DNA from 3 places in the Mycoavidus cysteinexigens genome. Region 2 is predicted to be linked to each of the others. Evidence: predicted binding sites of a transcription regulator. Region 2 holds the regulator's gene; each other region holds the start of a gene.
The links. Region 2 encodes LexA, which represses DNA repair genes until DNA is damaged. Its sites were predicted from a motif close to ACTGTATNNNNATACAGT; they were not measured.
Positions count from the first base shown of each region.

Region 1: the regulator LexA is predicted to act here: its motif matches at 1,911-1,928, upstream of imuA (translesion DNA synthesis-associated protein ImuA).
Region 3: the regulator LexA is predicted to act here: its motif matches at 3,232-3,249, upstream of MCB1EB_RS02470 (DNA topoisomerase IV subunit B).

Region 1 is NZ_AP018150.1:1,256,933-1,264,799, forward strand. It holds gene nusG (transcription termination/antitermination protein NusG) at 1,188-1,772, opposite strand; gene imuA (translesion DNA synthesis-associated protein ImuA) at 1,941-2,579, shown strand; gene MCB1EB_RS05290 (Y-family DNA polymerase) at 2,581-4,041, shown strand; gene MCB1EB_RS05295 (error-prone DNA polymerase) at 4,045-7,191, shown strand; gene MCB1EB_RS12355 (hypothetical protein) at 7,232-7,411, opposite strand; gene MCB1EB_RS05300 (hypothetical protein) at 7,726-7,867, opposite strand, start outside.
Region 2 is NZ_AP018150.1:1,020,138-1,028,004, forward strand. It holds gene MCB1EB_RS04355 (dihydrofolate reductase) at 1-11, opposite strand, end outside; gene MCB1EB_RS04360 (thymidylate synthase) at 15-848, opposite strand; gene dusA (tRNA dihydrouridine(20/20a) synthase DusA) at 855-1,847, opposite strand; gene lexA (transcriptional repressor LexA) at 2,094-2,747, opposite strand; gene MCB1EB_RS04375 (asparaginase) at 3,075-4,142, shown strand; gene rpsB (30S ribosomal protein S2) at 4,336-5,091, shown strand; gene tsf (translation elongation factor Ts) at 5,235-6,122, shown strand; gene pyrH (UMP kinase) at 6,203-6,928, shown strand; gene frr (ribosome recycling factor) at 6,999-7,559, shown strand; gene uppS (polyprenyl diphosphate synthase) at 7,591-7,867, shown strand, end outside.
Region 3 is NZ_AP018150.1:549,092-556,958, reverse strand. It holds gene MCB1EB_RS02480 (hypothetical protein) at 1-95, opposite strand, end outside; gene MCB1EB_RS02475 (hypothetical protein) at 526-828, shown strand; gene MCB1EB_RS02470 (DNA topoisomerase IV subunit B) at 1,211-3,196, opposite strand; gene MCB1EB_RS02465 (ATP-binding cassette domain-containing protein) at 3,324-5,240, opposite strand; gene MCB1EB_RS02460 (MFS transporter) at 5,304-6,608, opposite strand; gene MCB1EB_RS02455 (LysR substrate-binding domain-containing protein) at 6,829-7,758, opposite strand.

The sequences.
Region 1 (7,867 bases), 240 kb from region 2:
TAAACCGATCTAGATAGGCGGTTTTTAATTCTCCAACGGACGTATGGATTTCTTGGATGTGCGGCAGAAGTTCTCTATTCGGTGAGTAGTAATGCACGTTGACCGTATTATTCTTGCCATGGACTGGCGCATTAATCGTGCCATGGCAGCTTTGTACTAGCGTCTCCACCCCAATATAATCGGTACCGGCTGAATCGGTTAATATCGGTTTAAAAGAGAAGGTTTGGGCTTCAGCTGAACTCTCCTGGAAGGCTTCGAGCTTTGTATTGGGATAGCTGAATAAAGAAGCATCCACCCCGGCAAGTCGTTCAATGGCAACGGGAGGGTTTTTCTTATTTAAATGCAAACTACTTGACCCCCTCTCAACCGGTCGCTTTTTAGAAAAGCCAGCGTTATTGAGTCTATATCGCTCAAAAAGTTGCTGTCTCTTTTGTTCTAGCGTCTCTGCTTCGGTCCTGCGCCCTTGTTCATTTAACAATAAGCCGTAACTTAAATAAATAGACTCAATTATTTTTCCCGACTGAGGGACAAGAGACAATTTTTCTGCTTCTTCTTCAAAAAGCTTTTGAGCCGCCTGATAGAGCTTTTCTGCTGCGTCAACCTGACCGATTTTTGTATACTCATCCGTTAAAGTTTTATACAGTTCGACTTGCTCAAGTATCTGCTGCGGAGTTTGCAAGGGAAGCTGTCCCTGGGCAACAGGATGGGATCTCGACAACATGCCATTGATCGGTGTAAGCATTGGGTTCCTTGCGCCAGCACTTTCTCACTCCCGTTGAGTTCAATGAACGAACGACGTAGAAAAGCCGAATTTTTTAAGATTTTTAACAATAGGTGAAGTCTGAAAATAAGGGAGTACGCGCATATTTTATGTACTCCGCTCAAAGACCGCATCGTCTTCATCCACAATTTTTCCGAATTGTACCGATGGACAAATGATTTTTGCAAAAAATCCTGTCATGGGGTGGAATGCCTATTTTGTGGGACGCACAGGCAATCAGTTCGATAAATCATTGAAATACGGAAGATCTTCAAAAAAAACATGGATCGCCAAGTCATCCGAAAAGGAACGGTTTCGGTCATGCCTATTCATGGGTGTTATTGCTGGAAATTGTTCTGCAACAACCCTTATGCTGGTTAACCGTTCCACTGCACCTTAAGCCCCAAATTCTGCGTCTGCCCCAAGATTAGCTCTGGGAAAGCTTTTCCACATCCTTGAAATGGACTTCGGTCGACATCGTCTGACCTTCAAACGTGAAGGAGACTCTTACGTGAAAACGTTCGGAATTAATTTCTTCAATAGACCCGCTTAAGGGAGCAAAAAGCCCTCTTATAATGCGTACTGTTTCTCCCACATTAAAACGGATTGATTCAGAGGGAGGGCCGTCAGCCCGCATCAGGGATAAAATTTTATCTACCTCATCCTGAGAAATGGGCCGGAGTGGAGAACCTTTTAGATGGCCGTCACCCACTCCCTGCACCTCGACCGTTTTTTGTACCATAGCCGAGGTTATATCGTTCATTTCCATTTCAATGAACACATAGCCGCGACAAAATATTTTTTCGGTAATGTTTTTACGGCCATGTTTAATTTCTCTAACTTTATGAGTAGGCACCAAAACAGAGCCAAATTTTTCCAGACAACCGGATTGCATAATGAATTCTCGTAAGAGATTGAGCGCTTTCAATTCACTTTTGAGACGAACTCGCATGAGATACCAATCTTTCTTTACAGAAGGGGATTGACTTACGCGTGGCGACATAGTGCTCATAGTGCCTCTCATCAATTGACTAAAAAATAATTATTAAAATAGGCGTGCAGCCGTCCCACATTAATGGGCCACCTCACGCTACGCCCCTCTACAAAAATTTGCCTCGGCTTGAAAAGACGCATTTTTACGGGTAGTATACCTGTATATTTATACAGTATTATGCCATTCATGAGCCCTGCTCTATCTCTTTCTCCCGAGTCCATCCATCCTACGCTATGGTGCGGTGCGCAACGCGCACACGCGACACGCCGCTGCATCGATACAGGCCACCCTGAGCTGACCGCAGAATTGCCCGGAGGCGGCTGGCCACAAGGCGCATTCACGGAATTACTTGTCCAGCAACCGGGCATCGGCGAATTGCGGCTACTCGTGCCAGCGCTGCGCGCATTGGGCAGCCGTCCAGTCATGTTGATTAATCCACCACACCTATTGCAGCCGCTGGCGCTAGGTTACTGGGGTCTTGCCAGTGCGTCCTTCTGCGTGCTGCACGCGCCAAAGACGGCTGACGCGTTGTGGGCGGCCGAACAGGCGCTGCGCGCCGACTCGTGCGGCGCGGTGCTGCTGTGGCAATGCACCATGCGCGCCGAGGCACTACGCCGGCTGTCTCTGGCAGCGCAACACGGCCAGGCGCTGTGCTTTTTGCTACGCCCGCTTTCCGCGGCGCTCAACGCTTCACCCGCCCTGCTTCGGCTTACCCTAACCCCCGCGAGCGCTGGCGTCCAACTGACCCTCCTCAAGCGGCGCGGCTCGCCCCGAGACGAGCCGTTGTGCGTGCCGCTGAGTCCCTGCCCTATTTTGTTGAGTTGATATGCGTGTGTGGATTGGCATGCATCTGCCTTGCCTACCGCTTGAGTCATTCCGCCCATTGTGGTCTCCCTCTGATACGCGGGGTTGGGTGGTGCTGGAAAAAGACCGTGTCGCGCAACTCGACACCGTCGCGCGGGCATTGGGGGTCGTGCCAGGTATGCGTCGCGGCGGGGTACTCACGCTCGCGCCGCACGCGCAGATACGCGAGCGTGACCCCGCACGCGAACATACTCTCCAGCGCAGCGCGGCGCTCGCGCTGCTGCGCTTTACACCGCACGTTGTGCTGGCCGATGAGACAAGCGTGATACTCGACGTGTATGCAAGCCTTCGGCTTTTCGGGGGCATACGTGCGTTGCAGCGCGGAGCGCGCGCGCTCATCGAGGCATTCGGCGTGTCGGCCCATTGGGCCGTCGCCCCAACGGGTCAGGCCGCGTGGCTGCTCGCGCGCTCAGGGGGTGGCTACGCGCTGTCGTTCAAGACACTCAGCCGGGTGCTGGGACGCCAACCGCTCGCCATCTTGCCGCCGGCGCAACAGTACGCTGAATGGTTCGAGGGTCTGGGCTGCCGCACGATGGCGGATCTATGCTGCCTGCCACGCGCGGGACTGAATAAGCGGTGCGGCACCGCGCTGCTCGATGTGCTCGATCGCGCACTGGGTACCGCACCCGAAGCGTACGAGTGGCTACAAGCCCCGCCCGAGTTTGAGGCGCGCATCGATTTACCGGACCGAATCGAGCAAGCAGAAGCGGCGCTCTTTGCCACGCGCCGGCTGCTCCTACAGATGACGGGCTGGCTCGCCGCCCAGCAGCTCGCCGTCGTGCGCTTTGCCGTCGTACTCGAACACGAACGTGGCCGGTCTGCGATCGAACCGAGCATCATCGAGGTCGCGCTGGGCGAACCCATGTGGCACGATGCGCACCTCGTGCGCCTGCTCAAAGAGCGGCTTGCCCGCACCGAACTGCGCGCGCCGGTTATCGCTATACGGCTGCTTGCAAAAGACGTGCGCACAGTGCAGTTGCACAGCGACACGCTTTTTTCAGAGCCAGGCGGCTCAGCCACCGACCATGCGCGACTACTCGAGCTGCTCGTCGCACGCCTGGGCCGCGAGAATGTACTCCAACCCTTACCGCTCGCCGATCATCGCCCAGAGTTGGCCTCTCGCTGGGTACCCGTGGATAAGACATTCATCTCTGCGCCCTCGTCATTACCGCGTCCAGCCTGGCTACTGAAAGAACCGATCCAGATCATGCTACGCGGCAATCGGCTTTTCTACGGCACGCCGTTACGCCTTATCTCTTCAGCCGAGCGGATCGAAGCGGGCTGGCACGACCGGCACGTTGTGATGCGGGACTATTACGTCGCGCAATCCGAGGATCATGTGCACTACTGGGTGTATTGTGAACGGGTGGGCGTGAACGCCTCGCGCACACCGCGCTGGTTTCTCCATGGGCTATTTGGCTAGCGTATGGACACGCCAGCATACGGCGCACACCCTGACTATGCAGAACTACAGTGTGCGTCGAACTTCTCATTTCTGCAGGGTGCCTCGCATGCGGAGGAGCTGGTCGCGCGCGCCTCGCAACTTGCTTACACGGCACTCGCCATCACCGACGAATGCTCGCTTGCCGGCATCGTGCGTGCCCACCTCGAAGCAAAAAAGATCGGTTTACCGTTGATTGTGGGTGCGTACTTTCGGTTGACTCAACCGAATGGCGACGATCCGCTCGCGTTGACAGCGCTGGCGATGAATCGCAATGGCTATGGCAATCTATCCGAGTTCATTACGCTGGGCCGCATGCGCAGTGAGAAGGGCAAATACCAGTTATTCCAAGCGGATCTAGATTGTCTCAACGCAGATGTCCCCCACTTGCACGCGTTACCGGATTGTGTGGTCATTTTGAATCCAGAATACCCTGCCAATGCGCAGCGCCTTCACGACCAACTCACCTGGTTTAAGAAACTTTTTGGCACGCGCGCGTGGGTCGCGCTCACGCTACATGCACGCGCGCTGGACGACCTTCATCGAGACGTCGTGCAACGCGTTTCGGCGTTGCACAATGTGCCCATGGTCGCCACGGGCGCAGTTCTGATGCACGTTTGCTCACGCAAGCCATTGCAGGACATGCTGACCGCCATCCAGCGCCATCAGCCTGTGCATGCGTGCGGTTATGAACTAGCGCCCAATGCCGAACAGCATTTGCGCACGCGAACTAGGCTAGCCCTCCTCTATCCGCGCGATGCGCTCGAAGAAACCACCCGCATCGCCCGCCAGTGCCAGTTCTCATTGGACGAGCTGCGCTACGAATATCCCCAAGAGCTGGTTCCCGCTGAACACACGCCGAGCACTTATCTGCGCCAGGAAACCTATATCGGTGCGCATCGCCGCTTTCCCAGCGGTATCCCACCTACGGTACAACAACAGCTCGAGCACGAACTGGCGCTTATCGAGAGCTTGCGGTATGAGCCATACTTTTTAACTGTTTATGACGTTGTTACGTTCGCGCGCAGCGAAGGTATTCTTTGCCAAGGCCGCGGGTCCGCGGCGAACTCCGCAGTGTGCTACTGTCTCGGCGTGACCGAAGTCGATCCGGCGCGCTCGAGCTTGCTCTTTGAGCGCTTTATCAGCCAGGAACGGAACGAACCGCCCGATATTGACATTGATTTCGAGCACCAGCGCCGCGAAGAAGTGATGCAGTACATTTATCGTAAGTACGGACGCGAGCGCACAGCGCTGACTGCCGCAGTCACGACCTATCGGCCGCGCAGCGCCTTGCGCGACGCTGGCAAGGCGCTGGGCATCGATGCGCTAATCGTCGATCGCATAGCGAAGTCGCACCAGTGGTTTGACAGCCGCACCGATTTGCTTAAGCACTTTGCCGGGTCCGGGCTGGATACGCAAGCGCCGATGATCCAGCAGTGGGCGACGTTGGCCACGGCGCTGTTAGGCTTTCCGCGGCACCTGTCGCAGCACAGCGGCGGGTTCGTGATCAGCCAAGACCGCTTGAGCCGGCTCGTGCCAATCGAGAACGCGGCGATGCCGGATCGCTCGATCATTCAGTGGGACAAGGACGACATCGACGCGCTTGGGCTGCTAAAAATCGACATCTTAGCGCTCGGCATGCTCAGCGCCATCCGGCGCACGCTCGAACTGATTGCCGAGAAGCGGGGCGAACCGTTCGAGCTACAAGACATTCCGGCCAAGGACGAGGCGACTTACGACATGATGTGCAACGCCGACACCGTGGGCGTATTTCAAATCGAATCGCGCGCGCAGATGAGCATGTTGCCGCGCTTGCGTCCGCGCTGTTTCTACGATTTGGTGATTGAGGTGGCGCTGGTGCGCCCGGGTCCAATGCAAGGCGGTATGGTGCATCCGTACCTACGCCGGCGCGAGGGGCTTGAGACCGTGACCTATCCGAGCGACGCGATGAAAACGGCGCTAGCCCGCACGCTCGGCGTACCAATCTTTCAGGAACAGGTGATGCAAGTCGCAATGCTCGCAGCCGGTTTTTCTGCTGGTGAGGCTGACCAGTTACGCCGCGCAATGGCGGCCTGGCGCCGCAAGGGCGGACTCGGGCAGTATTATGATCGCATCGTCAACGGCATGATCGCGCGCGGCTATGATCGGCCCTTTGCTGAAGCGATTTTTGCGCAGATCCAGGGCTTTGGCGAGTATGGCTTCCCGGAAAGCCACGCAGCGAGCTTCGCACTACTCGTCTATGCGAGCGCGTGGCTCAAATGTCATGAACCGGCTGCCTTTTTATGCGCGCTGCTCAACAGTCAGCCGATGGGGTTTTATACGCCTTCGCAGTTGGTGCAGGACGCCCGTCGTCATGGGGTCGAAGTCTTGCCGGTCGATATTACCGTCAGCCATTGGGACTCTACCCTCGAAGGCGCGTGGACGCGCGCGCCCGTGCGACTCGGTCTGTCCCTGATCCGCGGCATGAAGGCCGAAGCCGCTGCGCGCATCGAATTGGCGCGCGCAGTCCAGTCTTTCACTGATGTGGCGGATCTAGCGCGGCGTGCCGCACTGAGTCGCCACGATTTACAGGCATTGGCCGCAGCCAATGCACTCGCTTCGCTGGCCGGTAATCGGCGCGCGGCGCTATGGCACGCCATGGCGGCAGTCCCTGATTCAGCGCTGTTACGCAACGCCTCTATCGATGACGCGACACCTGCATTCGCACCGCTTACCGAAGGACAAACAATCACTCACGATTACCGTGCGCTGGGCCTGACGCTGGGCCGCCATCCGCTCGCGTTGTTACGCACCCGGCTGCTGAAACACAATTTACTGCCGGCGACAACACTGGCACAGTGTCGCAACGGACAGCTTGTGCGCGCCTGCGGTATTGTGGCAGTACGCCAGCGTCCGGGCACGGCCAAAGGGGTGATGTTCGTGACGCTTGAGGATGAGACCGGGCAAGTCAACGTGATTGTATGGCCTTCATTGCTTGAGCGTCAGCGCAACGCAGCGCTTAATGCAACGCTACTTGCGGCAGATGGCGTATGGCAGCGACAAGGCAGTATCACCCATCTGGTCGCCAAGCGCCTGGTCGATTTATCTCATTTGCTCGGTACATTGAGCACGAAAAGCCGCAGCTTCCGTTGATAGAGGGCACTTTGACGTGTTTTGGACACAACATCAACAGTCAGCTAAGTTTACGTTTCACTAGAGCCTTGTGCTCCTCCTGTTGCTGGGTCTGCTGAACGTCGCGGGCTTGGTGCATCTCTTGGATCTTAGAAACAGCTGCTTGCACTTGTCGTTCGAGGCCGTCGACACCCAGCGCGCTCCTGTTCGCCAAGTCGTTAAAGTCGGTGTGCTGCTGCATGACAGTTAAGAATGCCTTTACCGATGCAGCTCAAGGTAGTTTGGAACCTTCGCCCGTACGCCGGTTCCGAGGGGCCTGCCCTCATCTTCGATACAGCATTGCGACCGAGGCTCGCGTCCCTACACATTTGTGACACACTAGCAAACTGCAATTGAAAACTCCTTGACCTGCAATCCATCGGCGCAAACCCACATTATTTGCGATTATTCTTTCCAAAAAACGATCGTTACCTGGACTTCAAATGAGCCATTACTATCTAGCCCTTACAGGTAAATTATCTGGAGTCCTTCTTATGTTAAATCCGGCAGTCCATTTCAAACTACGGGTCTACTAAAATGGATTAGTTCCGCATTTTCAAACTTGCAGTATGGCTTATAATGGGTTTCCCAAATTTCTTCGAACAGGCTAACTATGTTATACCATCCTCCTGTCCATACACCATTGTTAGCATCAACT
Region 2 (7,867 bases):
AGCTCAGTCATAGTTTAGACGGCGATCGGCGCTTTGATCGCGGGGTGGGATTGATAGTCGGTCAGAATAAAGTCCTCAAAGCGGTAACTAAATAGATCATCGGGTTTGCGTGCAAAGCTGAATTGCGGCAGCGGATAGGGCGAGCGCGTGAGCAGTTGTTTAACTTGCTCTAAATGGTTGAGATAAAGATGACAATCGCCGCCGGTCCAAATCAGCTCGCCAACCGTGAGCCCGCATTGCTGCGCTAGCATATGTGTCAACAGTGCGTAGCCGACAAGGTTAAAAGGCGTGCCTAAAAAGACGTCTTGGCTGCGGCAATACAGGAGACAGCTCAGTTTATTGTCGCTCACGTAAAACTGCGTTAAACAGTGACAAGGCGCGAGCGCCATGCGGCCCGCATGAACATTTTCCACGGGGGTTTGCGATTCGTCTGGAAAATCGGCGAGATTTAAAGCCGTGAGCAATAAGCGGCGTGAGTGCGGTCGTTCTTTGAGTTGCCTGACGAGCTCCGCAATTTGATCGATTGTGCCGCCATCGGGTTTAGGCCAAAAGCGCCATTGATGGCCATAGACTGGGCCTAGGTCACCGTTCTCATCTGCCCATTCATCCCAAATGGTAACGCCATGATCGTTTAAATATTGAATATTCGTATCGCCTTTTAAGAACCACAGCAATTCGTAAATGACGCTTTTAAGATGAGTTTTTTTGGTGGTGACAATAGGTAAACCTGCCGCGAGATCGAAGCGTAATTGACGGCCAAATACGCTCAAGGTGCCGGTACCGGTGCGGTCTGGTTTAAACGTGCCGTTGCTGAGAATATCCTGTAAGAGTTCGTGGTAAAGCTTCATGATGTGTCAAATGGCTAAAGAGAGTCCGTGCTGATGTGCTTCATTAAAAATCTGCAAATCGCCTGCGGCAAGTTTGTGGTGATCTGAGAGTACGCGCCGCCAGCCGCGCGCGCCGGGCATCTCATGATATAGGCCAAGTATATGCCGCGTCATGGCGCCTAAATAAGTGCCGTGCTCAAGCTCCTGCGCAGCATAAGCAATAAATTCTGCTTCAATTTCCGCCCGTTGTGGCATGGGGGTGGCGGCCTGGTAGAAAGCGCGGTCAACGCTCGCTAATAACCAAGGTTGGTGGTAGGCTTGGCGGCCGATCATAACGCCATCTACCTGAGCCAGGTGTTCTTCAATCTGTTCAAGGGTTTGAATGCCGCCATTTAAAATGATTTCAAGCTCGGGGAAGTCGCGCTTTAAGTGGTGAACGTAATCGTAGCGGAGCGGGGGAATCGTGCGGTTTTCTTTCGGGCTGAGTCCACCTAAGATCGCATTGCGGGCGTGCACAATAAAAGTGCGGCAACCCGCATCCGCTACAGTTCCCACAAAATCGCGCACAAATGCGTAATCCGTTCGGTCGTTAATGCCAATGCGGTGTTTTACGGTGACCGGAAGAGATACTGCGTCGCACATTGCGCGCACGCAATCGGCGACCAGCGCGGGCTCTGCCATGAGACAGGCGCCAAATGCGCCGCGTTGCACGCGCTCAGACGGACAGCCGCAATTCAGATTGATTTCATCATAATTCGCGGTGGCGGCAAGTTTGGCGCAGCGGGCTAGCTCACTGGGTTCGCTACCGCCAAGTTGTAATGCAAGCGGGTGCTCTTTTTCGTTAAATGCAAAATGTTGTTCGGCATTGCCATGCAATAGGGCGCCTGTGGTCACCATCTCTGTATAAAGCCAGGTATGGCGCGTTATGAGTCGATGGAAGTAGCGGCAGTGACGATCCGTCCAGTCCATCATAGGCGCGACGCAAACGCGGCGGCGACTGTTTATCCCAACTGAGGACACGTTAGGTAGCGCTGCATCCGCGTTGACGCCATTGCGCAATATATTCTGAGTCATGAAAAAGTCATAAATTGAAGCTGCTTTTGTAGATACATCAACAATCGCACTTCAGGGAAGAGTGACTGAGTCACTCATAAAAACTATAAAAAAATATATTTTAACTGATAGTCTGATGGCGCAGCTCAAAGGTTAAGCCTAGCGAAAGAAATAAGGGGTTTGAGGAAGCGTTAAGAGGATGGAGGATAGAGTTTAAAATGCGCTCGGTCGGATTAAGCCAACTACGATGCCTTCAAGGGCGAAGTCTACCTGCTCAGGTTCAATCACCAAGTTAGGGTAATCCGGGTTTTCCGCAATCAGCTCCACTTTTTTGCCGTGTCGCTTGAAGCGTTTGACCGTGACCTCATGATCAAGCCGGGCGATGATTAGCTGGCCGTCTTGAGCTTCAGGTTGACGCCGTACCGCAAGTAAATCCCCATCTAGAATGCCTGCATCGCGCATCGATAGGCCGCGTACATGCAGTAAATAATCCGGCCGGCTGGCGAATAAGGAGGGGTCGCATTGATAATGTTGAATAATATGTTCGGTAGCGAGAATCGGGCTGCCTGCGGCTACGCGGCCAATCAAGGGGAGTGATAGTTGCATGAAGCTGGCGTCAGGTAGCGTAGGCTGGCGCGACCTGGCTTGGGTTGCGGCCGTTTTCAGCTTGATGCCGCGCGAGGCGCCTGCAGTGAGTTCAATCACGCCTTTGCGCGCCAGTGCTCGGAGATGCTCTTCAGCCGCGTTAGCTGAGCTAAAGCCAAGCTGAGCGGCAATTTCTGCCCGGGTTGGGGGAAAGCCGCTTTGCTTAATCGCGTGGCGGATCAAATTGAAAACTTGCTGTTGCCGTACGGTGAGTTTGGGCATAGTGTGATTACGTATTTAAGCGAATGGGCCTGTTTTTTTATACAGTATAAAGCGTTTTGTATATGAATGAAAGCCGGTGCTTGCTTTCTGCTGCCAGGCAGCCGTAGTTTGTCTGGCGCCGTGACGGCATTGAGCTTTTGTTGGCATAACCGGCAGCGGGTTTGTCGTTCGTGTTTATACAACAGTGTTGGCTAGCGTTTGCTTAAGTTTCGGAGTATTGTTCGCCCGTTTTGAAATAAGTTCGCGTCATAGGTGTTTGAGTTGCGCTCGGTTCGCCATGATATTCATAGCCGGCTTATTTTGTTCCCCTCTCAGCGATTTAATGGAATGCTTGCAGATTTTCTTCCCACCTCAGCTTCTTCTGCATCTTCTGCGTGTTTGCCGCGGATTGCTGTGGTCGCTACGGGCGGCACGATTGCCGGCGCGTTGACCGGGACCACGGCCGCTGCACCGGCGGCGGTTTCGTTAACCGCTCATTATCAAGCAGGCATATTGGAGATTGAGGACTTGCTTGAAGCGCTGCCAGTGCTAGCTTCAGTGGCCCATATCGAAGCTGAGCAAAGTGTTCAAATAGATAGCAAGGATATGACACTGGCTTATTGGTCGCAGCTTGTCTATCGTGTGAATGCGTTGCTGACGCGCGCCGAAATTGATGGGGTGGTGATTACGCATGGCACAGATACGCTTGAAGAAACGGCTTTTTTGCTCCATTTAGGGGTTAAAAGCTCCAAACCCGTGGTGCTTACCGCCGCTATGCGGCCCGCTACCGCACTGTCGGCGGATGGGCCGCTGAATCTTTTTAATGCAGTGACGGTCGCGGCGCATCAAGCGGCGATTGGCCAAGGCGTGTTGGTGGTTTTAAATAACCAAATTCATTGTGCGCGTGATGTAACTAAGACGAGTACTTATGCAGTAGACGCATTTCGCTCACCGGAGGTCGGTGCGCTCGGGTGGGTGCAAGATGGACGGGTCGAATTTCAGCGTGCGCCGCAACGGCGACATACCTGCGCGAGTGAGCTGGAGGCGCCGCTTGAGGCTTGGCCGCTGGTTGAAATTGTGATGAATTATGCTGGAGCATCCACGGTTTTAGTCGACGCGCTCATGGCGGCGGGGGTGCGCGGTATTGTCGCCGCGGGGACTGGCAATGGTTCACTGGGCGCCCCCTTGCAACAGGCGTTGGCCCAAGCAGTCAGGCGCGGGGTGGCAGTGGTGCGGGCCAGTCGAGTCGGAGCGGGGCATGTGATGCGTAATGGCGTTGTGCCTGATGATGAATTAGGTTTTGTGAGCGCAGGTACATTAAATCCATATAAAGCGCGGGTGTTATTGATGTTGGCGCTCAGCGGCGACCAGCCGGCGCCGACGAGTCGGCTGCAAAGTATCTTCGATACTTATTAAATCAGTGTTAAAATATTCAGTTGGTTCTGCTTGAGTCTTTGATAGGGCGTTCAAAAATTGGGCGTCATATATCCGGGTCACAGCGCAAGCCAAATCAGCAAGCCAGCGCATCCGGGGTGCCCATAGTCTTATTCGTTAAGCTAAAAATGGGTATCGCAGCTGGTTTTAGACCTAACCCTTATGGAGTATTTTTATGTCTATTACAATGCGACAAATGTTAGAGGCGGGTGTTCATTTTGGACACCAAACGCGTTTTTGGCACCCAAAAATGGCGCCTTATATTTTTGGCCAGCGTAACAAAATCCATATTATCAACCTCGAAAAAACGCTGCCGATGTTTCAAGACGCGCTGAAATATGTGCGTCAAATAGCGGCCAAGCGGGGGACGATCTTATTTGTTGGAACCAAACGTCAGTCACGCGAAATTATTGCTGAAGAAGCTGCGCGCGCTGGGATGCCTTATGTGAATAGTCGCTGGTTGGGCGGTATGCTCACCAATTTCAAAACCCTGAAATCATCGATCAAAAAACTAAAAGAAATGGAAGCGATGGTCGAGGCAGGCGAACTTGAGCGCATGAGCAAAAAAGAAGCGTTGATGTTTGAGCGGAATCTAGAAAAGCTGGATAAATCGCTCGGCGGCGTCAAGGATATGGGCGGGATGCCAGACGCGATTTTTGTGGTCGATGTGGGTTATCACAAAATTGCCATTACTGAAGCGAAAAAACTCGGTGTGCCAGTGATTGCGGTGGTGGATTCTAACCACTCGCCAGAAGGCATCGATCACGTGATTCCAGGTAATGATGATTCCAGTAAAGCGGTCGCACTGTATGTCCGTGGCGTGGCTGACGCGATTCTCGAAGGTCGCGAAAATGCTTTGCAGGGATTGGTTGAGGAAGTGCGCGGCGAGAGCTCTGAAGACGAATTTGTTGAGGTTAATGAAGAGGCGTAAGCTGTTTTTTCTCGGTTAAGAGAAGCGGCTGGGTGGACCCAGATGAAATGGGCACCCCAGCTGCTGCATAGTCTGCTTGACCAGATAAATTAGATACTGCTAGAACGAGCAGGCTAAGTAAACCGGATTGATAGGAGTGAAGCATGGCGGAAATCACCGCAAGCATGGTAGCTAAATTGCGCGCTAAGACAGATGCGCCGATGATGGAATGTAAAAAAGCCTTGATCGAAGCTGAGGGAGATTTGACGCGTGCTGAAGAGTTGCTGCGCGTCAAGTTGGGTACTAAAGCGGATAAAGTTTCTGCGCGCGTAACGGCGGAAGGCATTGTGGCGACCCATATTGATGCTGCGACCCAAGTTGGGGCGTTGGTCGAATTGAATTGCGAAACAGATTTCGTCGCGAAAAATGATGATTTTATCGCCTTTTCAAAAAAAGTGGCTGAGCTTGTCGTGACTCACAAGCCGGCCGATCTGGCAGCGCTTTTGGCGCTTCCTTTGACGGGCGAGACTGTGGATGATGTAAGGCGCACCTTGATTGGTCGGCTGGGCGAAAGCCTAACCATCCGCCGCTTTGTCTGCTATCCCAGCGCGCATAAACTTGCCGCCTATTTGCATGGCACGCGGATTGGCGTGCTAGTCGAATATGATGGTGCTGATGAGCAGGTGGGTAAAGATGTTGCGATGCATATCGCCGCCATGAAGCCAGTCGCGCTCGCGGCGGATGCAGTGCCGGTTGAGCAGATTGAAAAAGAGCGTAAAATCGCCGCGGAAAAAGCCAGTGAATCCGGCAAGCCGGCTGAGATTGTCGCCAAAATGGTTGAAGGCAGTGTGCAAAAGTATTTGAAAGAAGTGTCGCTGTTGGATCAGCCATTTGTGAAAAACGATAAGCAAACTGTTGGGCAGATGCTCAAGGCTGCTCAGAGCTCTGTGCAGCGTTTTGCAATTTACGTTGCGGGCGAAGGGATTGAGAAACAGCAAGGCGATTTTGCGGCTGAAGTAGCGGCGCAAGTGGCTGCTGCTCAGTCAGCGTAAACGCTTATTTCGCAGAACTTGGCCGAGTTTTTTTGGGGCTAAGTTCTGCGCTTAATTGAAGAATTTTCATGTCAACCTCTATGCCAATTTCTGCCCCCCAGCGCTATAAGCGAGTATTGTTAAAGTTATCTGGCGAAGCCCTCATGGGTGATGATGCTTTTGGGATTAACCGGGCAACGATTGAGCGCATGGTGGCCGATATTGCAGAAGCGGTTCAGCTAGGTACGCAGCTTGCGGTGGTGATTGGCGGCGGTAATATTTTCCGCGGCATGGCCGGAGGCGCGGCCGGGATGGATCGGGCGACCGCTGACTATATGGGAATGCTAGGCACCATGATGAATGCGCTGGCACTGCAAGATGCGATGCGTCACGCTGGGATTGAGGCGCGCGTACAGTCGGCGCTGCGCATGGATCAAGTGGTTGAACCTTATATTCGCCCGCGCGCGATTCGACAACTTGAAGAAGGTAAAGTTGTCATCTTTGCAGCCGGAACGGGCAATCCTTTTTTTACCACGGATACGGCGGCAGCTTTGCGTGGTTCTGAAATTGGCGCAGAAGTTGTCCTTAAAGCGACTAAAGTAGACGGGGTTTACTCAGCCGATCCGCGCCGAGATCCGACCGCCACCCGTTACGCTACAATTAGCTTTGATGAGGCGATCAGCCGTAATTTACAAGTCATGGACGCCACTGCCTTTGCGCTTTGTCGTGATCAGAAACTGCCGATTCGCGTATTTTCGATTGTCAAGCCGGGCGCTTTAAAGCGGATCGTGCTTGGCGAGGAAGAAGGGACGCTGGTCCACGTATAAACATTCTGTGTGTATCGATTCATCGCCTTCGGGTTAGAGGTTGGCGCACAGTGGCGATTGGGAGCTTTAAATGAGTATAGCTGAGGTTAAAAAAAATATTGAGCACAAGATGGGACGCTCGATAGATTCATTCAAACAGGAACTTGCAAAAATCCGTACAGGCCGCGCGCATACGGGGCTGCTTGAGCATATCCAAGTCGATTACTATGGCTCTTATGTACCGCTTTCACAGGTCGCTAATCTGACGCTCGTTGATGCGCGCACGATTGGGGTTCAGCCCTGGGAAAAAAAGATGGTATCGGTGGTCGAAAAAGCAATACGTGAATCTGATTTAGGTTTGAATCCAGCTACGCATGGTGAGCTACTGCGGGTGCCGATGCCAGCGTTAACAGAAGAGCGTCGCCGCGAGTTGACGAAAGTCGTTAAAAGCGAAGGTGAAACCGCGAAAATCGTGATTCGGGGATTGCGTCGGGATGCCAAGGAACAACTCGATAAATTGGTTAAAGATGAAGGTGTGCCAGAAGATAGCGGACGCCGCGCGCAGGATGACGTGCAAAAATTAACCGATAAATTTGTTGCTGAAATCGACGAATTGGTGCAAACCAAATCGAGCGAAATTATGAAGGTGTAAGGCGTCGCCCTTGCGGGTCTGTGAAACAGCTATGACCTATACAAGCTCTACCATAGAGGCGCCAGCTGCAGCTCAGTGTCCGCGGCATATTGCCATCATTATGGATGGTAATGGTCGTTGGGCGACGCAGCGGCGCTTGCCGCGCGTTGCCGGCCACACCAAAGGCGTTGAAACCGTGCGCAGCATGGTTGAAGCCTGTGTGCGGCGCAATGTCTCATATTTAACCCTGTTCGCTTTTAGTTCTGAAAACTGGCGCCGGCCAACGGATGAAGTTTCATTTTTGATGCGGCTTTTTGTCAGCGTGCTTG
Region 3 (7,867 bases), 470 kb from region 2:
TCTTTAGTTGCCTCAGTATGATTACTACTATCACCACCTCCACAACCAACAAGCGACATACTTACCACACCTACCAAAGCTAGTTTCTTTAACATTTTCATCTCAATTAAAAATTTAAAAAAAGACTTTTTCGTTTCCACAAATATTAAGCCCTTTAAAAAAACTCAACTTAAGATAAACCAGAAAAATATTTTAATCAAGTCAACATATTCGAAAATACAAATATGATCATTATTAATTGCATAATTTATAAAAAATACTTTTTATTATTATTCCAATCTGAGCAGTGATTAACCATCAAGGTGAACTGCTTGGGCTGAGGCTCGCTGCTGAATTTCATAATTCTAAATTACGCGCAGGATGAGGATGGATTTAAATAGAGATGCGTACGAGGGGTGTTTTATGGCCTATGTCAGATAAGACCGTGCAGGCTGCTTTTGCGAAAACTCATTAGGGAGCAAGCTGCCTTTTGGAACGAGCAGCACAAATATAATTGATGTCGTCTACGGTACGGCCTTCCACACGATGATTCAAAGTCATTTACATACGGTTATCAAGTCGCTGGGACTGTTTCGGGTTGATGCAGACGAGAAAGGGGGCGTGCGTGATGGAGCTGGCTGGAAAATTACGCGTGATATCCTCCATCAAATGATTCCAAAAGATCATGCTTTACATAAACTGTGGCTGCAATCAACTGAAGTTAAAGAAAAAGCTTTATTAACCATGCAAACTGTAGGGTCTTCTCGTGAGCATGCTTATGCAAAGATTCCGAATGTCATTCTTTATAATGAAGACAGTGAAGAAAGAAAGGCTCGTTTGCTTAACTAAACATAGCTTTTAAGTTATTGAATTTCCGCAATACGTTTAACAAAATTTTTTGCCCCCCAATTTGGGGGCAAAAAATCTCAAGTTACCCAAAAAGCAAAATTGTAAGCATCACCACGTTGGCGAGTAGCTCGTTCAAAGCCTAGATTTTTTGGCTTTGGGCGCAGCCACCTAATAGCCAGCCCTTTCAGAGTATTTGAGTTATCCTAATGAGAAAAATCAAGGATCGGAAAGAAGATGCTGATAAAATTGTTCGAATAAGCGACAGAAAAGATGCCAATAAGCGTAACGACGCGGGTTATTGATGGGATCAATATTTGGTATAGGGTGGATAGACGCATTAGTGACTAAATAAGTGTCTGGCGGTCGCTATTCCGCCATAACCTTACACGTCCGCTTCAACTTCATTCCCCTTCTCTTCAAGCCAGCCACGCCGCGCAGCCGCTTCACCCTTCCCCATCAACATCGTCATCATGCCTACCGTTGCCTCAAACCCCAGCGCACCCAAAGCAATTGGCAACAAACGCCGAGTATCAGGGTTCATCGTCGTATCCCATAACTGCTCAGCACTCATTTCGCCTAGCCCTTTAAAGCGGCTGATGCTCCATTGCTGCTCACGCACGCCATCTTTACTCAGTTTATCGAGAATAGAGGCAAGTTCACCGTCATCCAAAGCGTACAGTTTTTGCGCTGGCTTTTTGCCACGCGCAGGCACATCAACCCGAAATAAGGGCGACTGCGCAATACATAAATGACCGCGCGCGATAAGCTGTGGAAAATGTTTAAAGAAAAGTGTGATCAGTAATACTTGGATATGAGAGCCATCCACATCTGCATCGGAGAGAATACAGATCTTGCCATAGCGCAAGCCTGATAAATCCGGCGTGTCCCCTGGACCATGTGGGTCGACTCCAATAGCTACCGCAATATCGTGCACCTCATTATTCGCAAAGAGCCGTTCGCGCTCCATTTCCCAAGTATTCAGCACTTTGCCACGCAAGGGCAAAATCGCTTGGAATTCTTTATCGCGCCCCATTTTAGCGGAGCCGCCAGCAGAATCCCCCTCGACCAGAAACAATTCGTTGCGCGTGATCTCGGTCGATTCGCAATCCGTGAGCTTGCCGGGCAATACTGCTACCCCAGAACTTTTACGTTTTTCTACTTTCTGGCTAGCACGCGTACGTGCCTGTGCCTGTCGAATGACTAATTCGGCCAGTTTACGGCCGTACTCAACGTGTTGATGGAGCCATAATTCAAGCGCGGGACGCACAAAAGACGAAACCAAACGCACTGCATCACGGCTATTTAAGCGCTCTTTAATCTGGCCCTGAAATTGTGGATCAAGGACTTTGGCTGAGAGCAAAAATGATACCCGCGAAAACACATCTTCCGGCAGGACTTTAATCCCCTTGGGCAGCAAACTATGTAGCTCGATAAAACCCTTAATCGCCTGAAACAGTCCCTCACGCAAGCCAGATTCATGAGTGCCGCCGGCAGAAGTCGGAATCAGATTGACATAGGATTCACGTACCAGCGGGCCTTCCTCGCTCCAAGCGACGACCCAGGCAGCGCCCTCGCCTTCGGCGAAATTCTCGTCACCATTACGGTTTGCGCCAACAAAACGCTCATCTTCAAAAAGGGGAATGAGTAGTTCAGCGCCCGCTAGCCCCTCTTGTAAATAACTACGGAATCCATCTTCATATTGCCAGCGTTGTCGCTCGCCGGTTTTTTCAATGACAAGGCAAACCTCAACGCCCGGTAATAAAACGGCTTTTGAACGGAGTAACCGTTGCAACTCTCCTACTGGCAAATGCGCTGCATCAAAGTATTTTGGATCCGGCCATGCGGTGACTCGCGTGCCGGATTTTTTTTCACTGCGGCTAGCTGAGCGCACAGCTAACGGCTGAGCGAGCTCGCCATGCGCAAAACCTATTTGCGCCACTTTACCTTCTCGCCATACTGTGACGTCTAGCCGCGTCGATAATGCATTGGTCACTGATACGCCGACACCATGCAAGCCCCCCGAGAAAGTGTAAGCGCCGCCTGCCGCTTTATCGAACTTCCCACCCGCATGAAGCCGTGTAAAAACGAGTTCAACTACAGGCACGCCTTCTTCAGGATGCAAGCCAAATGGAATGCCCCGCCCATCATCCTCAACGCTCACCGCACCATCAATATGCAAAGTGACAATAATTTGCCGGCCATAACCACCCAGCGCTTCATCGGAGGCGTTATCGATCGCCTCTTGCACAATGTGCAAGGGGTTTTCAGTACGGGTATACATGCCTGGCCGCTGCTTGACCGGCTCCAAGCCCTTCAATACTTTAATCGACGCTTCACTATATGCAGGGAGATTTCTTTTAATAGCCATGAGGAAATAGGATAAGAATGTAGCGTGTTTTTACAAATGTTTAAGCAAACTGTATCGTTGGATGCGCGGGAGTTTGTCATTCATTAAATAACGCTTGGCTTAGAATTTAAGTGAGATTTTGGCTTTTCTATTTGGCTTCCAGCGCCTGCCAACGTTCAAGGGCTGCGAGCAATTCATCTTCTATCTCAGCATGACGCTCGGCCAAGCGCGCGCCTTGTTGTGCATCTTGCGCAAAAATCGAGCCATCTACAAGTTGTTGGTCGATGGCTTTTTGTTCAGCTTCAAGAGCGGCAATTTTATCTGGCAAAGCATTTAACTCTTGTTGCTGCTTATACGATAATTTAAGTGCGCGCCGGGTCGGATGGTCTGCCGCGCGATCTTTAGATGCGCTAGCGCTGACACTTTTAGCGGTTCTGGCTGACGTGCTTGGCGTGGCGCGGGCATGTTGCATTTGCCAATCGGCAAAGCCGCCTACATATTCACGCCACATTCCATCGCCTTCGGCCACAATGACTGAGGTCACCACATTGTCTAAAAAGGTGCGATCGTGGCTCACTAATAAGACGGTGCCGTCATAGTCGCCAAGTAAGTCCTCAAGCAGCTCGAGTGCCGGAATATCCAGATCATTGGTGGGTTCATCTAATACCAATATATTCGATGGACGGGCAAAAAGTTGCGCCAGCAATAGCCGGTTGCGTTCGCCGCCTGATAGAGATTTTACCGGTGAGCGCGCGCGTTCAGGCGCAAATAGAAAATCCCCTAGGTAACTCATCACATGCTTTTTTTTCCCATTGATCTCAACCCAATCACTGCCTGGGCTAATCGTCTCAAGCAAGCTTCTCTCAGGATCGAGTTGCGCTCTCATTTGATCAAAGTACGCAATATGTAACTGGGTGCCGGTACGCGCCCGGCCCTGATCGGGGGGCACCGTGCCTAAGATAAGCTTCAATAGCGTGGTTTTACCGGCTCCATTCGGACCGATTAAACCGATTCTGTCGCCGCGTGTTACCGTCACTGAAAAATCTTTAATCAGCATACGCGCGCCATAACACTTTGACACGCCATCGAGTTCCGCTACCAACTTGCCGGATTTTTCTGCTTGGCTGGCATTCAGTTTGAGATTACCTTGCACTGAGCGCCGCTGGGCGCGGGCTGCGCGCATTTCAACTAAGCGCCCAATCCGGCCTACGCTACGCGTACGGCGCGCCTCAACCCCTTTGCGAATCCAAATTTCTTCCTGCGCGAGTAGTTTGTCGAATTTTGCGTTCTCGATCCGCTCAACTTCTAACTGCTGGGCTTTTTGGACCTGATAAGCGCCAAAATTACCTGGAAAAGAGAGTAAGCGGCCGCGATCCAACTCAACAATGCGCGTCGCCACCCGATCCAGAAAAGATCGATCATGGGTAATGAACAAGACGCTGGCGCGTTGTGCAATTAATAACTCTTCAAGCCAGCGCATGCCATCAAAATCAAGATGATTGGTGGGCTCGTCAAGCAATAATAAATCCGGGCGCGCCACCAGCGCTGCACCCAGCGCGACACGTTTTTGCCCGCCTCCCGAAAGTGTCTGCACCAGCGCCTTGCCATCCAGCTCCAACTGCGTCAAAAGAGTCTCAACCCGAGCCGACCACTGCCATATATCGGCGGCATCCAGTTGGGCTTGTAGGTTGGTCATTTGCGTCAGCAGTGCATCATGCTGGTCCGCTTCATTGGTTTCGGCCAGCTGCGCAGTCACCGCATCAAATTCGTCAAGCAACGCGCGGCCGGCGGCAAGGCCTGAGGCCACTGCCTCAAATACCGTTTCGCTATCCGCGAAGACCGATTCTTGCGGCACATACGCCGTGACTAAACCTTGCTGGCGTGCGCTCACCCCATCATCCGGCGCAATTCGTTGCGCAACGATTTTCAGCAGCGACGATTTGCCGGCTCCATTGCGGCCAATCAGGCCAACGCGCTCATTAGTTTCGATTGAGAAATCGGCGCGGTCCAGCAGCGCCACGTGCCCAAACGCAAGTTGGGCACCGGTGATAGAAAAAAGTGGCATAGCGGCAGTTGTTCCAAGAAAACCGAGATTGTACCGCTAGCCCTTTTCTTAAGCTTAAATTGCTTAACGATTGACCAGTTTCGCTGGCACCATCAGGGTGAGCAAAGCTGCAATGAAAAGCATTGAAGCCATGACACACAGACCAATATCCATGCTGTGTGTTAGGTCTTTAATGAAGCCAATGACATACGGACTGACAAAGCCACCCAGGTTACCGCATGAATTGATAAGCCCAATCCCTGCTGCGGCTGCAATGCCACCCAAAAAAGACGTGGGCAAACTCCAGAAAAGCGGCAGCGAGCTCATCACGCCCATAGCGGCAATCGTCATACCACAGATCGTAATCACTGGACTATGACTCCAAACCACGCTGGTTATGAGTCCCAAACCACCCATCATACAAGCCGCGACAAGATGCCAGCGTCTTTCACGATGTTTATCCGCGCTGTACCCAAACAATGGTAAGGCAATCATTGCGGCTAGATAAGGAATGGCCGTGAGCAGCCCAATATGCAGCGGATCTTTAATTCCGGTAGATTGAATAATGGTGGGCAACCAGAAACCAACGGTGTAAAAACCCATAATCAGGCAAAAATAAATCAACGTGAGAAACCAAACCCGACCATTCGTGAGCGCGGCGCGAAACGAAAACGGCAGTTTGTGTGCGCTATCTTCTTGAATACGCTGAGTAAGCAGATCTTTTTCCTGAGTAGAGAGCCATTTTGCATGACTAATTCGATCCGTTAATATGAAAAACGCAGCGCAACCGATAAAGATGGATGGAATACCTTCAAGCAGAAAAAGCCATTGCCAACCTGCCAGGTTATGTACGCCATTAAAGTTCTGCATAATCCAGCCCGATATTGGAGCGCCAATCAATCCTGAAAGCGGCGCGCCTAAGGCGAAAATTGTTAGAATTTTGCCGCGTCGATAGGATGGATACCAATAAGTAAGGTATAAAATAACGCCAGGATAGAACCCTGCCTCGGCAATACCCAACAGAAGACGAAGCACATAAAAAGTAAATGGAGTCTTGGCAAACATCATGGCTGCCGAGATAATGCCCCAGGAGATCATGATGCGCGCCATCCAAAGGCGAGCTCCAAGCCGGTGCAGCAACACGTTGCTAGGTATTTCAACTAGAAAATAAGAAATAAAAAACAACCCCGCGCCAAGGCCGTAAACGGCTTCACTAAAACCCAGGTCAGCCGACATTTGCAGCTTAGCAAAACCCACATTTACGCGATCTAACCAAGCAATTAAATAGCTCAGCACCAGGAACGGCACCAGCCGCATCGTAACTTTCTTATATGCTTGCGCTTCTAAATTACTGGGCGCTGTAGGCATAGCAATGTTTCTATTAGACATATTGGTCCCCATTCCTATTTAATTTTAAAGCCATATAAAGAGCCAGGCTTGAAAGAAATATAATCTAAAATCACCTGAATTTGTGCCCGATACGAGTATAGCTTATAGAATCAGTTGTTTTATTCGCCCGAGGCTCAGACATATATAGCCGGTGACCTGCCGTGTGTGAGGCTTTAAGGCAAGGCGAAATCTGCGAGGCATGTGCGTCCCAAAATAATCGCTATATACTCATCAGTTCCCCTGTATTCACAAGCTGGCCTGTAATTTCCTGCACAACCTCCTTGACTGCATGAGCCGCGGGTATCAATTGCGCACTCCTTAACCAACACAAAGACAAGGACCTTCTAATCTCTGGCTGTATCTGATAGTGTGGAAGATTGGCATTTTCTCCGACCAAAACCGATGTGGGCAAAATCGTACAAGCTAAGCCTTCCCGCGCACACTCCAGTAAATGTTTCAGCGAATCCAACTCGACAACTACATTAACGTCAATACTTCTCTGCGCAAATACCTCCTCTATCTGATGGCGCAGTCCTTCTTGCGAATTACCCGGCAACACCAACGGCAAACTACCCAAGTTTTCTATAGGTATAATAGGCGCTGTGTCAGGTTGATCGACGCGTAGTAAACGTTGCTCTGGATAACCAATTAGAGACAAGGCTTCCTGTGCAAGTGGCAACGCTTCAATGGTTTGGCTACCGGTACTGCGAAACAGAAAAATAAAATCCAAGCGCTGATTAAAAAAGCGCTCCAGCATATATTCATTCAACCCTTCAAATATCTGTAAGCGCACTTCCGGGAAACGTTCTCGCACCGCTTTAATCAATGGCATGACAAGCCGAGCAGCAACCGTAGGCGGCAATCCGATTGACACCTTGCCAGAAATTTTTGCTCCGATTGATTTGACATCGTCACTGGCCAAAGACAATTGCCGCAAAATCGTACAAGCATGCCGATAAAGCACCCTACCTGCATTCGTTAACGCAATGCCTTTAGAACTACGATGTAGCAACTGCACGTCGAATTCCGCTTCAAGAGCTGTAAGTTGCTGACTGAGCGCAGGTTGCGCCACCCCCACAACTTCAGCGGCTTTGGTTAAGCTGCCATAGTCAACAATCGCTAAGAAGTAGCGTAGCGCCTTAATATCCATATAACCTTTTATCCAGATTTTGCTTATTTTTTATGTACAAGGATGATGCACTTAAAAGCCATGCGCGAGCATAGCAGCTCAAAAAGAACGTAACATTTTTTGGCCAATT